2 regions of the Leptospira yasudae genome follow, and region 1 is predicted to be linked to the other one. Evidence: riboswitches for the same ligand, from Rfam matches in the RefSeq annotation. Region 1 holds a riboswitch; the other holds the start of a gene.

Region 1 (7,472 bases):
GATAATAATTCGACACTTCTTCGAGAACCTTTTTTGCCATCATCTTCATATTCACAACGGAAAACGTGATCTCTTTTCTTCCTAGTCTGGAATATTCCAGAAGATCGTCGATGAGTTGACCCATATTCTCCGAATTTTGGGAGATGATGTTTAGAATTCTTCTGCCTTCATTGTCGAGTTCGTTTCCATGATCTTCCATTAGAATTTTAGAAAATCCTGATATTCCTCGGATTGGAGCCCGAAGGTCGTGGGAAACGGAATACGAAAACGCCTCGAGGTCCTTGTTCGAACGTTCGAGTTGTTTGGAATATTTTTTTAGATCCTCGTTGGATCGTTCCGCAACGCTCTCCGCGGTTTTGCGGCGCTTGCTTTCCTTATAGATCAGCAGATTCTGAACTACGATAAAGGAAAGATTCAAGGCGATTCCTAAGAACACCAACGTGGTCGAGATCGCGAGATTTCGTTCGGAGTCCTTTTGACGGATCGCCAACAGACGGAATTCCTCCGCTTTCATTTCGTACAAAAGGTTTCTAATCTTTTCGGTAAGAGGAATTCCTTGCGGAGAACGGAACGGAATGCTGTAACTCGCTAGGCTGCGCATTTCCCTTTGGATTACTTGTTCCTCCAAATAAGCGAGTTTTTGATCGACTAACGAACGTATAACGGCGATCTGTTTTTGTTGTACGGGATTGTCCGCGGTAAAGTTTCGAACTTGTTCGAGATTTTCATAGATTGTGGTTTTATTTTTGTAAAAGTTTTCAAAAAGGGATCGGTCCTTAAAAAGAATATAACCGCGGATCGCGGAGTGAAGTTCGCTGAAAGAGGAAAGGGTTTCCTCCAGATGAATGATGACTTCTTGCGTATGCGTTTCCCACTTCTTCAGGTTTTCGGATTGTCTGAGTCCGTAAAAAGTCGCACCGGCGATGACCGTGTTTAAAAATACGACGACGATCAATCCAAGGACGACGTTCTTTTCAATCGTATTCTTCAAAGCGAACCTCAATCGAAGAAATTATTGTATTTACCGGCGAATTTGCCGCAAGAAATTTATTTCTTGTCTTGTCTTTGCGAGATGGTATTTTAGAATTTTCTGAAGTAATCGACGAAAAAAATCCGGGAAACGAACCTTTTTTATGTCCCGGCCGGTTTCTCGAACGACCGTTAACGTTTTTCGAAACAAAGGGCCATCATATCCCCTTGATCGAAAAATTTCACGCCCGGGTCCGCAATCCACTTTAAGGTCTTATAAAATACGGACGCGTCTTTTTTTGCGGTCAATCCGCTTCCGTACGTGACGTGTTTTTTCTTTTGAAAACCGATCGATTCGCAGAGTCGAACGATTCCCGGAAGAGAATAATAGTAGAGATGTTCCGGAACGTTTAAGTATCTCCAGGAAGGTCCTTGAAGTTTGGCGAGAAGTCCCCATCGACACGTGGAAAGTATGATTCTTCCTCCCGGTTTCAAATGTGTATGAATCTTTTCTAATGTTTCTTTCGGTTTGTGGAGATGTTCGATCGACGCCCAAAGGGTGATTAAGTCGAATCGTTCCGCGTTAGACGGCTTCCATTCTAAAAAATCCATCCGCTCCACTTTGAGTTTCAGCTTCTCGCGTGCGAATTTTACCGGAGCTTCGGCGATGTCCATCCCGTGCGAATCCCATCCTCTTTGCTGCATGTAATCCACGAAATAACCGGCCGCGCAGCCGACGTCGAGAGAACGTTTCGGTTCGGACAAGGATTCTTCCCAGGACTCGAAGTCCAAGTCCTTCAGATTGAGTCCGAATACGCGCGAGATCTCGCTTCGGATTCCGTCCGAAAAATAGTTATCATATCCTCGGTCGCTTCGTTTTAAAAAATATTCTTCCGAATAGTAGGACGCGACTTCTTCGGGAGAAGGCTGAGGGCTTACTTGAACGAGAGCGCAACGTTTGCACTGTACGATGTGAAAGAGTTCGTTCTTATGATTGGATTTGGAGAATAACGGTTTGAACTCGAAAGAGCCGCAGGTATTGCAGGGGATGCGTTCCATTCTATATATCGTATCGGGAAGAAGCGCGATTCCTTTGATAGAAATTCTGCTTTACGAGGATCTTCGTCTTGAAACTGATGAAAGGACATGAAACAGTCCGTATTTCTTTCCGTCGTATCCGTTTTATTTCTTTTTTCATCCGTTCTTTCCGCCGATCCACAGGCGAACACGACGATCAAAATCAAAGCCGTGGGAGACATGGTTCCCGGTACGAATTTTCCAGAGCCGTTGAATATCCAAGATCCGAGATCGTTCTTATTCGGCAAAGTGGAGAATTATCTGAAAGGCGCGGACATTCTTTTCGGAAATTTCGAAAGCACGTTGACCAACTATCCGAACACGTCCAAGGACACTTCGAGAAGAATGATCTTCGCCTTCAGAACGCCTCCTTCCTACGCGAAGGTTTTGAAGGACGTGGGTTTTGATATTTTAAGCATTGCTAATAATCATTCCTTGGATTTTCACCAGCAGGGTTTCGACGACACTCAGAAAAATCTTTCCGACGCGGGAATCCGTTATACGGGTAAGAAGGGAATGATCACGTATATGAACGTGAAAAACGTCTCCATCGCGTGGATCGGATTCTCCCATTTGAAGTCGCATAACAACGTAAACGAAATCGAAGAGGGAGTGGAACTCGTCAAAGAAGCGAAGAAAAAAGCGCAGCTCGTGTTCATCTCCTTTCACGGAGGCGCGGAGGGCGGTCCGGCTCTTCACGTTAAAAATCAGATGGAACGTTTTTACGGAGAATACAGAGGAAACTTAGTCGAGTTCAGTCATTCTCTCATCGACGCGGGCGCGGATCTCGTGATCGGTCACGGTCCTCACTTAGTGCGCGCGATGGAGTTGTATAAAGGAAGACTGATCGCGTATTCTCTCGGAAACTTTATGGGATACCGCGCTTTGTCGTCCAGAGGAATCGTTGGTTATTCTCTCGTGTTGGAAGCGGAAGTGGACGCTCAAGGCAAGTTCGTAAAAGGAAAGATCATTCCGTTGCAGTTGGACTCCGCTTCGATTCCGGAATACGATCCCGAAAAGAAAACCATCGATCTGATGAAAAAGCTCACCAAGGAAGATTTCCCCGGCAAGGGGCCGAAGATTTCCGAAGACGGAACGATTCTTCCGGGGGCTTGAAGCTTTTTCGAATGCCGATCGGGCCGTTTTTTGATCGGCAATGCCTTTTCAAAAAGTCCCGTTTTTTCTTTCGAAGTTTATCCGAAAACGCAAACTTTTGCGTTCTCGGATTCTTCGTTTAGAATTCTCTTGCTCGCGGAGTATAGCCCGGAAATCTTGGAACGGAAGCTTGTTCATCCTCCAAGAGGAAGGGAATCCGGTTTAAATCCGGAGCTGAACCCGCAGCTGTAATCGCCTTTAGAGATTTTGCAATAAAACCACTGCGTTATGACGCGGGAAGGATGCGAAATCGGCGAAAGCCAGAAGACCTAACAAGCCGAACAAACTGATGGGACTTTCGGGAGTTAAGGTCGGGTTTGAAAAATAGGCTTTCGTTTACTCGAAACCCCGCTCGGATTTTCCGGTTTTTCTTTCCCTTCATTCCCGGGCGAAAAATGGGACAGAATAATTACATTCGAATTTTAGAATATTCTATAATCCTGTTTTTATTTTTCGGCGTTTCGAACGTTTATTCTCAACAGAATTCGAATTCTCCCTCCGCGCCAAAAACGGATTCCGTTCAAAAAGCCGAAACCGTTCAAGTGGTCGGAAAGATTCCCGATTCCGGTTCCCAAAATTTCAGGTCCAACCCGAGCGGATTTCAATCCGCGATCAAACTAGACGAAACCTCGGCGCGTTATACTTCTTTGCCCGAGGTTTTGGAACGCGAGGCCGGTCTGCGCGTTCGTTCGTTCGGGGGGTTGGGTTCGTATTCCACTCTTTCGATCCGAGGAACCAATCCGAACCAATCCCGGATTTATTTGGACGGAATTCCGATCAATAATTCCCAAGGCGGAGAAGTCAATCTCGCGGATTTGCCCTTTGACAGTTTGGAAAGCGTGGAGGTCTATCGCTCGGGAAACCCGATCGGATTTTCGGGTTCGGCGATCGGAGGTTCGGTCAACCTCGTTACGAGAAAGGATACGGGCAAACCGCGCACTCGAATCAACATCGGGGGAGGTTCGTTTAACACGGGAAAGGCGAGCGTATCTCACACGGGAACTTACAACGGTGTCGGAGCGAGTTTTTTGGCGCTCGGCGAAAAATCGGATCAGAACTTCTCCTTTAAAAACGATCACGGTACGGTCGTTTTAAACACGTTAGACGATACCGTTGACAGAAGAAGGAACGCTTCGTTCGAACGGGCCGCTCTTTTCGGAACCCTCAAATACCGGATCGGCAAAACGGAACTGAAATTATTAAACGACTTCAATCATAGAATTCACGGTTTACCCGGACCAGGCTCGAATCAGACCAATCAGGTCCATCGGAAATACGATCGATATACGGGTTCGTTCGCGACGGATACGAAAGGATTGCTGATCGATTCGTTTCGATTGGAAACGAGAAGCTTTTATACCGCGGCCAAGGACGATTTGTTCGATCCCGCTTCCGAGTTTTCCAAAGGAGTGCCGAACTCAAGAGCGGAGATCCGTCAGATGGGCGTTCAAGTGATGCCGACCCTGTATCTTACCGATTATTATCAGATCATACGCGGTTTCGCTTCTTTGGAAAAGGAAACCTTCGACCGGGAACGTCTGACTCCTTCCAACATCGTCGGCCGCGTCGAACCGTTGAAGGAAAGAACGTATTCTTCCTTTCGATTGGAGGACGAGATCCGACTTTTTGAAGCGAAGGTTTTGTTGATTCCCTCCGTGACTTGGGATCAATACAAAGACCGCTTTCCATCGGAAGAACCTTGGTATCGAAGGGAGAATCCTCTCGCAAGCGATCAAAAAAAGACGGGATTCACGAATCCTAAATTCGGTTTTGTTTGGAAGTTGTTCGAACGGGAGAATTGGGACGTTCAGTTTCAGGCGAACGTTTCCAAACAATATAGAATTCCTTCCTTTTTGGAAATGTTCGGCGAACAAGGAACCGTCATCGCAAATCCGAATCTGAAACCGGAACAAAGCGGAAACGGAGACGCCGGTTTCGTATTCAAAACCGATCATTCTTTCTTAAAAACGAAATCGAGCGTTTCGTATTTTTCCAAAGACATCAAGGATATGATCCTGTTTCTTCCCAATTCTCAGTTTACCCTTCGTCCCGAAAACGTGGACTCCGCGAGAATTCGAGGCGTCGAATTCTCCCATCGAGAGGATTGGAAATACGGTTTTAAGTTCCTGTTCAATTATACGTATCAGGATGCGGTCAACGCTTCTTCGTCCCCGTATCTGCACGGAAAGATTCTTCCTTTGAGACCGAGACACGAATTTTCCAGCACGTTCTCTTGGAAGGGTAAGAAATTGGAAACGGGGATCGAATTGTTGTATATAGGAGCGGTGTTTCGGGATAGAACGAACGAATACGTGAACTACATTCCCGCGAGACAAATCTGGAATTATTTTTTCACATGGGTTTTATTTTCGGAGCCCGGAGAACCCGTAAAGGATTCTCTCGGAAACGTAAAGGAATCGGCTCCCGCAAAGGAATTCCTTCTCACCTTCGAGGTGAAGAATTTTACGGACAAAAGAATCTCGGATCTGATCGGTTATCCTCTTCCGGGGAGAAGCTGGTATGCGACTCTGAGTATGAGGTTTTGAGATGAATTCAAAACTTAAGATTTTAATTGTATTCTTTTTTTTGAATGTGTTTTGCAGGGATATTGAAAGGCCTTCTTTTTTGAGTCTTCTTTTGACGCTGAATTCTCCCGGCAATATCGGAGTCGTTACGACCGATTTCGGAGGGGGTGGGCGTTTTAAGGTCGTAAATCCCTCTTTGTTGTACTCATATCCCGGTTTGACTCCGATTCATTCGGACGCCGTGGCTCGTTTTGGAATCGGAAGAGTTTTCGTTTTAAACCGACTCAACCGGGACAGCATTCAGGTTTTGGAACCTAACTACGGTTTTGCGACGATCGCGGAGCTTTCCCTCGGTTTGAAAGTCAATCCGGTCGACATGGAATTTGCGAGCGCTTCCAAAGCATACGTGAGCCTTTACGGTTCCAATCGTCTTTTGATCGTCGACCCGACGTATTTGACCGTCACGGGTTCGATCGATCTCGGAGGTTACGCGGAAACGTTTTCCACAGGAGGCGCTCCCGACGGGATTCCCGAAATGAACGGAATGAAAATCGTGGGCGATTCTCTCTTTGTCTGCATTCAAAGATTGGATCGCAACGATCCTTCCGGTTATTTTCCGCCGAACACGACTTCTCTTTTGGTCGAGATCAGCATCGCGACGGATTCGGTCCTGGGCGTTTATACGTTTCCCAGTTCCAATCCCGCCAATAAACCGCAGCTCGTAGATCTTTTCGGAGAACCTCATCTTGTGATCGCGACTCCGGGGAGAATGGGTTTCTTGAGTCAGATCGACGGCGGCGTGAGCGCGTTTCGTTTGTCGACGCGGAGTTTCGTTTCCCGTTTGCTTTATTCCGAAGCCGTCGCGGGCGGCGACATCCTTACCGTTCAGGTGAAATCGGATTCGATCGGATACGCTTCCGTGCTGGATTCGGGTTTTACGAAAACGCTTCAGGTATTTAATCCGGCCACGGGGGAAAAACTTGCCACGCTTCTCACCATTCCGTCGAGCTACGATGCGAGTCTTTCGAGCATTCTTCTCGCATCCGATAAGATTTTATACGTGGGGAATACCCAGTTTCAGAAACCGGGCGTGACGATGTTCGACACGGAACGAGGAAACGCACTCTTGACCCCGAATCCGATCTCGGTCGATCTGCAGCCGTACGATATTATCGAATTGAAATAATTCTCTTGAATTTTTTCCGAAAACGGGATTTAATCCTCTCACAAAAAAGCGACGGTGTGTTATGCAGGAAATCTTTCAGGCAATCGCGAGCGGACTCAAGGCGAAGGTTATCGGTCTTTTAAAAAGAGATCCGAGTCTGTTCCAAAGTGTAACGGAAGAAGGAATCACTCCTGTATTATTTTCACTCTATTATGGAAAATTAGATATTTCTAAAGAGATTTACGAGATTCATCCGGAGCGGAATCTGTTCGAAGCCGCGGCGCTCGGCGATTTGGAGGAAGTCAAAAAGATCGTTTCGAGTTCTGCAGATTCGATCAATTCGTTTTCCAAGGACGGTTGGTCCGCGCTTCATCTCGCGGCTTACTTCGGTCATCTGGAAGTTGCAAAATTTCTAATTTCCTCCGGCGCCGATCTGGGCCTCACCTCTAAAAGTAAATTGTCCTTCGGAAACACGGCGCTTCATTCCGCGGTCGCAACCGGAAAAAAAGCGATCGTCGAACTTCTTCTGGAAAAAGGAGCCGATGCGAACGCGCTTCAAAATCCGGGCAGCATCACTCCGT
Region 2 (7,472 bases), on a different contig from region 1:
CCGATTACGGTGACGGCTCTCATCGTTCCCCTCGTTTGGAGGATAAAAGAAGAAGTGCGTGAATGATCGCGACCGCAATCGTGCTTCCTCCTTTTCTTCCCCGCGTCAGAACGTAAGGCGTGGAAAGCGTATCAGAAGATTCTAATGTTAGAATCACTTCCTTGGATTCGACCGCGGAGACGAAACCTACCGGAACGCCGATGACGAGGGCAGGTTTTGCGTTTTCTTCCCGGATCATCCGTTCGATTTCAAGCAGGGCCGTGGGCGCGTTCCCGACGGCGAGGACTGCTCCATTCAAAAGTCCTAATGTATGTGCCTTGCGGATCGATTCGATCGCACGAGTGGAGTTCTTTTCTTTGGCGGTTCGAATCACGTCTTCGTCGGAGATGAAACCGTACGTCTTGCATCCGTAGGCGGCGAGTCTTTCCTGATTGAGACCGGCGATGATCATCTGCACGTCGCAGACGATAGGACAACCGCTTCGCAACGCGGCGATCCCGGAGTCGACCGCGCGTTTATGGATTTTCGTGATGTCTTTGTATTCGAAGTCGGCGGTTGCGTGGATGATTCTTCGGACCACTTCCCATTCTTCCTTTGAAAAAGAATGCGGTCCGGCCTCTTCGTCTATGATCGAAAAGGATTTGTCTTCGATTTCCCTTCCGAGAGACGTCATTTGTCTCATGTCATTCATGTTCGGGATTTCCTTCCGTTGATTCTATGTTTTGCGAGAAGTTCTCGCATTTGCCGAGCAGGACTCCGTCGAAGTCCACCATATAACAGGAGATTTGTAGATTCGTTCCCGCGTGTTTGGAACAGTTCTTCGCGACGATCTCGCAGATTCTCGTGGTGATATGTTCGTAACCGTTCGCTTTGCAGACTTCCAATACGTGTCTTGCCGTGTTTGCGTTTTGAATTTCAACCGCGATCGGTTCCGGGATTCCGATCGATCGCGCGATTTCGGATAACAATTTCGTGTTCACGGAGGAACCGCCTCTATGAGTCATCATCACTCCGTCGGCCATCTTGGATAACTTGCCGATCATCCCCACGATGATGACGTGACGCATGGATTCCTTGACCGAGGTTTTGATTCCGGTTCCGATAAAATCGCCGACCTGAATAAAGGAGAGTTCGTTCAAGGAAGGCAAAAGATCCATCGCGAACTTTTCGGATTTGCCTCCGGTCGTCAATACGACGGTATCGATTCCGTATTCTTTCGCCATCTGAACGGCTTGGATCACGCTTGCCTTGAACGCGGCGGTGGAATACGGCTTTACGATTCCGGTCGTGCCCAAGATGGAAATCCCTCCGATCAAACCCAGACGTTCGTTCATCGTCTTCTTCGCCATTTCCTGGCCGCCCGGTACGCTGATCTCCACCTCGGCGCCGTTATACGAACTTCCTTCGAGTTCTTCGAGGATCATTTCGCTGATGTTCTTTCTTGGAACCGGATTGATCGCGGGCTCACCCACTTCGAGACCGAGTCCCGCCTTAGTTACCGTCGCGACTCCGTCTCCGCCTTTCAGGACGATTCTGCTCTCTTTTGTTAAGCGAACTCGCGCCGTGAGTTCGGCTCCGTGCGTGCAATCCGGATCGTCTCCCGCGTCCTTGATCACGCTGCAGATCGCGACTTCTCCGTCGAGTTCGCATCGTTTGACCGGAAATAGCACCTGACGTTTGTTAGGCAAAGTCGTTTCGATTTCCAAAACGGGTTCCCGTTTTAAGAGAAGACGGGTGGCCGCTTTTGCCGCGGCGGCGGAACAAGCTCCCGTAGTGAATCCTTCTCTTAATTCTTTCGTAGCCATAAAGTGGTCGCTTCAAGGTCGAACGTTTTCCGATTCCCGCATCGAATGGAAGAACGTTTCCAATCCGACGTTCTCTTCCGAAAGTCCCCGGACTAAAAGAACGTCTCGGATCATTCGGATCAATTTCCCATCCCCCGCTAAAAACGCGTTGTTCGGGAAAATGGAAGAATCCAATTCTTCCGTAACCGCACGCAGACATTCTTCTTCGCGTAGGCGATCGCCGATCGGAGAAATCGGAAGTATATGCAAAGAATGGAATGTGTTTGGTAGCAGGTCCAAAACTTCCTGCACGGAAATAAATCCGTCGGCGGGAGATAAAAACCAAAGAACCGCAGTGCGTTCGAACTTGTCTTTCCATCGGTTGGATTGAAGAATACTGATGATCGCCGTGATTCCCGTATCGGTCGCTACGAGAAGAATTCTTCCGTCTTTGGGCCAGGAAGGGTTTGCGATAAACTTACCCCAAGGCCCCGAAAAATCGAGTTCGGAACCGATTGCAAGATTTGGAATATACCGGGAAGCGAATCCCCCGTTTAACGGCTGGATGCGGATCTGAAACTCTTCCTGTTTATCGTCCGAGGAAAAGATCGAATAGGCGCGTTTGATTTCCTTTCCTTCTTCCGCGATAAAACCGCAGTTGAAGATCACGTATTGACCTCCTGAAAAATGAAGAGGCCCGCTTTTGGAAACGAAGGTAATCGTCGCCGAACCTTCGGTTCGAATCACGTTTTGGACGACCGCTTTTTTCGGAGGATTTGCCATCGATTTATGCCGGATAAATTTCGTGAACGAAGTCGTGCATCTCTTCCAGATCGCGAAACAGATTCTGAAAGGACAAAAGGGAATTCTTCAGTTCGAGTTCCACCTTTTTGGTAAGAATCAAAAGGGAACGATAATACGACATCTTCGGATCGTCTTTGGAGGTTTTGGAGATCGTCTCCTCCAAATCGCTCAGAGAAGCCTCGTAAAATTTGATGAGAGATTCCAAGTCCTTGGCTTCCGCAAGAGAACGAATCGGTCCCGGAGCGCCTAACGCGTCTTCGCCGATCTCGGCCCTTTCGTGACGGATCGTAGCCTCGTCCTTGATTCCGATTACGTTCATCATTCCCAACCGCAGAGCGGCCACTTCGTGACATGCCATTTGATTTCCTCCCATTACTGCATGATATTGTCTACGAGTCGCGACACGAGACGGTCGTTAAACAGGTGTTCGGCGACCAATTCTTCGGCGTCGTTTTCATCGACCTTTTGATACCAGATTCCGTCCGGATAAACGACCACTGTGGGCCCTTCTCCGCATCTTCCCAAACAGGAACTCTTCGATACGCGAAAGTCGGTTTGTCTTCCGTGTTTTTTGATCGCGGAACGGAGACGATGAATCAGGGAAATGCTTCCCTTGCTCGCGCAATCCACGTTCTCGCAAACGTAGATATGTTTTTTTAAATTTCGATGCGGAAACTCGTGCGGCGCCGCTTGCGTATGCGTCTCGAGATGTCTCATGCTCCAAAGAAGAGAATTGAGTCCGCCGACTTTGTTCTTGAGACCCGGAATGGAAACTCTGTATTCGCAGTGATCGCAGGGAAGAGCGGCTTTGCCCGAAAGAGCCTGCGAGATTCTTTCATCGAGGATCGGATACAGGATCGGATCGGGTCCGAAATGAGGCGCGACCTCGATCCGAATCCAAGGATGACTCTGCGAATATTCCCCGGCTATATGAGAAATCTTTTGTATTAGTTTTCCATCAAATAGGAAATACGGGAGAATCAGCAACCGCTCCGGCCTGAGTTTCGCCGCCATTTCTATACTTTCGTGTAACAGCGGTTTTGTGATTCCGATAAAACAGGGTTTGACGAAGAGAAAGGAATTCGCTTCTTCGAAAAATCGCACGGCCTTGTAGAAATCTCCGTTGGCATCCGCGTCCGAAGCCCCTCTGCCCACGACGATAACGGCGGTTTTGGAAACGGATTCTTCCTTAAAGTGTTCAGAGGTGCGAGATCGGATGGATAATAATTTTATGATATTCGAATGAATTCCCAAAGGTAAGGCGGTGATCCATTTGTGGTTCGGAAATTCCTCTTTGAGATCCGAAAGGATCAGAGCGATGTCGTTTTTTACGTGTCCGCTCGCGAATAAGAATAAGGGAACGATGAGAATTTTTGTGTGGGCGGATGCAAGCTCGCGCAAGGCCGTTTTTAGATCCGGCTGCGCGAGTTCGACGTAAGCGATTCGGATTTCAGATTCGGGATGAAGTCTGCGATATCCTTCCACAAAGGTCTCGAATTCCTCACTGGAGGAAGTTTCTCTGCTTCCATGGCCCACGATGAGAATTCCAAGACCGTTCATAGTTTTACGCCCTTCCCGTTTCCGCTGAGACAAAAACGTTTTGTTTTGTTCTTAGGAAACGCGTTACCAGAAATCCGATCACGCTCCAAAAAACGAGGTTCGCGAGGATACTGTTGAAAACGAATTCCACTCGGAGTGAATTCGGGACGGGCGTTTCGGTCGAATACGGAGGAACTCCCGGAATCCAAAACAGAAAACCGAACAACAGAATCCATAACAAAACGCAAAGTAGAAGTGCTATGCTTCTCTCTTTCGGAAAGCGTATCTGCAAATACAAGCTAAGAATCAAACCGATCGAAGACAAACCGACCGATTGCAGCCACCAGAATTGCCTGGATTCGAAGTCTTCTTCCGAGCCGATCACTCCGGGAAGTTGCGGAGGAAGGCCCAAAGATGGAATTCCGAAAAAGATCAGGAATCCGGAAACGGCGATCAAAAGGGAAGGTTTCCAGGACGCAGAAAAGAATTCAGAAGATAGAATATTCCTAAATTCTAAAATACAATGCGCTAAGGTCGCGAGAATCCCGAAGGCAAGACCCAAAAGAAGGCAGCCGATCCAAGTCCACAAAAAACGTTTCCCAGAAGGAGCGGAAGAATCCCCTTCTGAAACGGTCGTTTCGTGATGATGGTGCGCTTTGACTCCGGTACCATGAGAATGCGAATGCGCGGAAGTCGTCTCCGTTTTCGTTTCGAAAGTTTCGGCCTTGAGGATCAACGGTCCGACTAGGAATTGAAGTAAGATTCCGTACGTCAAACCGGCGATCAAACCCGCCTTAGATCCTAAGACGAGTCTCTGTAAAAGGATTCCTTTCATCTTCAGTGACAGGGAAATCCGGTCGCGTGTCGTATATCGTGAAACGACGCGTGCAGTTCGGGCATCGGTTCCAAGCCGACGATATAAATCACGAACAAAGAAACAAAAATCAACGATACGGTCAGGAACGGATCTAATGACACGGAAAGATCCTTGTTCCGTTCCACGGACGTAGAAACGGTACGCATAGAATACTCCTCCTTGCAGAGTAAACTTCAAGACGAACGATATGTAAGCGTAGAAATTCTCCGAGGAGCATCTAACGCGTGTTAATGAGAAATTGTCTTTTTTAAGTTACGGATCGCCTTACTTCCGAGGACGAAACGTATCTTCAGGATTTTCATAGGGTCGTATTCTGACTTGAGATCTTCCTACTCAGCATGCCTTCCCAGGTTGCCCCAGTGACTTAATATGCCTTTCGTCCCTCTTACAGCGGCGGATACCGTGACGGATTCTAACCGTCTTCCCACCGACGTGGACGTCGATGAATCCCATGAAAATGGACTGTAATTCCACCAGCATTCGGATCGATTCTTTTGGAAAGAAGATTTTTTCGATCGATCTAAAAATCTTTTCGAGTTGAAACGCTCTTTTCTTTGATCTAAGATAAGATCGGTTCGAAGTTTTGGAATTTGTTTGCAGAATTCTTTACGGCGCGTCCCAAAAACCCGATTTACTTTGTCAGAAAGATCAAGCTGCAAGGTTCTTTCTCCGTCGAGCGACTCACAGGAGTGAGATGCCGAGTTTTTTTGGGACAGGTTCTTATACTGAAATCGCTTCTAAGAATCCTGCTTGACCCTGAAAAAAAGAAACTTATACAGTTCGCATGTTTTTTTTAGCGCAAGCCCGCCCCATTCTTGTCTGGCCGGAATTTTCTTGGATCCCGGTCATCAACGGAACTATCTTTGTGGCTCTCCTGTTGCTTGCCGGATATTATCTAGAAAGACGTTTTCGAAATTCGATCAAACATCGCGCCGCGTTGCGCGCTAAAATTCTCAAAAAACTTCCGCTGACCTACATGAACGGAAGAGACGTGATTCAAATTCACTCTTTTGTGGATCACGCATCCATCTCCGTTCTTCAAAAGATCTCGGATTCTCACTCTTGGTTTCAGGAAGTGTTTCTTCCGGAACTTGCTTCGTTTCTCGCACATCAGGGAGAACTCCCCGCTTGGAGAGACGCACTCATCGTCAAAAGATTGCAACATCTCGTTCACGATCTCGGACCTCATCCGAGAAAATTGATTCCCGTCGTATTCTTGACCGATGGGGAAGAAGCCTTCCCCGGACTTTTGTATTCGGGGCCGCCCGGTCCGGACTCCGTTCAGAAAACTCTTCACGCGAAAGTTTTTACGAAGAAGTTGTATCATTCGTTTCCCGTATCGACCGGGGATAAGATTCACGTATTGTTTTCCGGCGAAGACAAGGAATGGATTCGTTTCGACGCGAAGATCCTCAGTTTAAACGGAAATGATATGGGAATTCAAGTCGAGACTCCTCCCGAAAAAGACGCGGAAAAAACGAGGGCTTGGGGCGGAATTCAAATGGGCGGCGTCAGCGCTCAGGAAGATATCGCTCTTCCCGAAGAATTTCAAGGGAGTCTAACGCAGATTTTGAACTACGCGGCGATGGGGAACTCGGCCACGTCCGAGATTCAACGAAGGGTGCAAGCCTTTAAGGAACATCCCGGTCTTGTCCGCAAGGAACACAAACCCGAAGAAATTCAAACCTTCATTCAACTGTACTCCGCTTGTTATGCGAGATACAGATCGGACATCGGTCCGGTTCCGAAAGCGGTTCTTCTGTTTTTATACTTCTTTTATATGGACGAGAATCTTCTTTCGGCGGGAAGAATCGTTCAGCTCTACGGAACTCTTCAGAAGATCCGCGGTTATACTCAGGATGCAAATCCTTCCAATCATAAGATCGCCGTGTATTTTTTACCGGAATGGCTCGGTCTCATTCTTTCCGGAAAGAAAATTCCTTCGCGAAATCACTTGGCGCAATCGTACGAACAAGTGCGCGCGACGATGTTGCGTAAAACCGGAACGGACGAATTCGCGGGCGACAGCGGAATCGAAGACCTTCTTCATTTATTGGATTGGGAACTCAGCAATTTATTGTTCAACGGTCTGATCGGAGTATCCGCCAATCCGAACCTCGCGTATCCGATTCTTTCCGAAGATCAGATGTACGGAGAGACGGATGCGTTCTTGGTGACCCCGGAAAAACTGAACGCGGTCGTCGATCACGTTCATAAAATCGATAAGCATCTTTTTTACAGACAGATCTCTTTCGAACCCGAACAGACTCCGGGCAAACCCGAACTTGCAATGAAGGAAATCTGTCCCGATTGTATCATTCTTCCCGTGTTCGGAAGCAGAGGCGTTCTTTGGCAGGAAATCACTTCGGGACTTTCGTCGAGAGGACGTCTCGTATTTCCGCAGATCTTAAACGAGAACATGACTCTTGCGATCACGAGAACCCTCGGAGAATTCCGCTGGGAAATCG

Evidence for each region. Region 1 has a riboswitch for cobalamin ahead of DLM76_RS09735 (TonB-dependent receptor plug domain-containing protein). Riboswitches for the same ligand answer to the same signal wherever they lie in the genome.
Region 2: another riboswitch for cobalamin. It lies ahead of DLM76_RS17010 (CbtB domain-containing protein); the one in region 1 lies ahead of DLM76_RS09735 (TonB-dependent receptor plug domain-containing protein).

Annotation. Positions count from the first base shown of each region.
Region 1 is NZ_QHCU01000003.1:211,106-218,577, forward strand. It holds gene DLM76_RS09720 (sensor histidine kinase) at 1-991, opposite strand, end outside; gene DLM76_RS09725 (class I SAM-dependent methyltransferase) at 1,162-2,028, opposite strand; gene DLM76_RS09730 (CapA family protein) at 2,116-3,162, shown strand; cobalamin riboswitch at 3,316-3,492, shown strand; gene DLM76_RS09735 (TonB-dependent receptor plug domain-containing protein) at 3,597-5,747, shown strand; gene DLM76_RS09740 (YncE family protein) at 5,749-6,912, shown strand; gene DLM76_RS09745 (ankyrin repeat domain-containing protein) at 6,974-7,472, shown strand, end outside.
Region 2 is NZ_QHCU01000006.1:139,562-147,033, reverse strand. It holds gene cbiE (precorrin-6y C5,15-methyltransferase (decarboxylating) subunit CbiE) at 1-23, opposite strand, end outside; gene DLM76_RS17040 (precorrin-8X methylmutase) at 20-691, opposite strand; gene DLM76_RS17035 (cobalt-precorrin-5B (C(1))-methyltransferase) at 684-1,805, opposite strand; gene DLM76_RS17030 (FAD-dependent oxidoreductase) at 1,818-2,567, opposite strand; gene DLM76_RS17025 (DUF3209 family protein) at 2,572-2,946, opposite strand; gene DLM76_RS17020 (CbiX/SirB N-terminal domain-containing protein) at 2,961-4,148, opposite strand; gene DLM76_RS17015 (CbtA family protein) at 4,153-4,962, opposite strand; gene DLM76_RS17010 (CbtB domain-containing protein) at 4,965-5,150, opposite strand; cobalamin riboswitch at 5,291-5,472, opposite strand; gene DLM76_RS17000 (DUF8509 domain-containing protein) at 5,789-7,472, shown strand, end outside.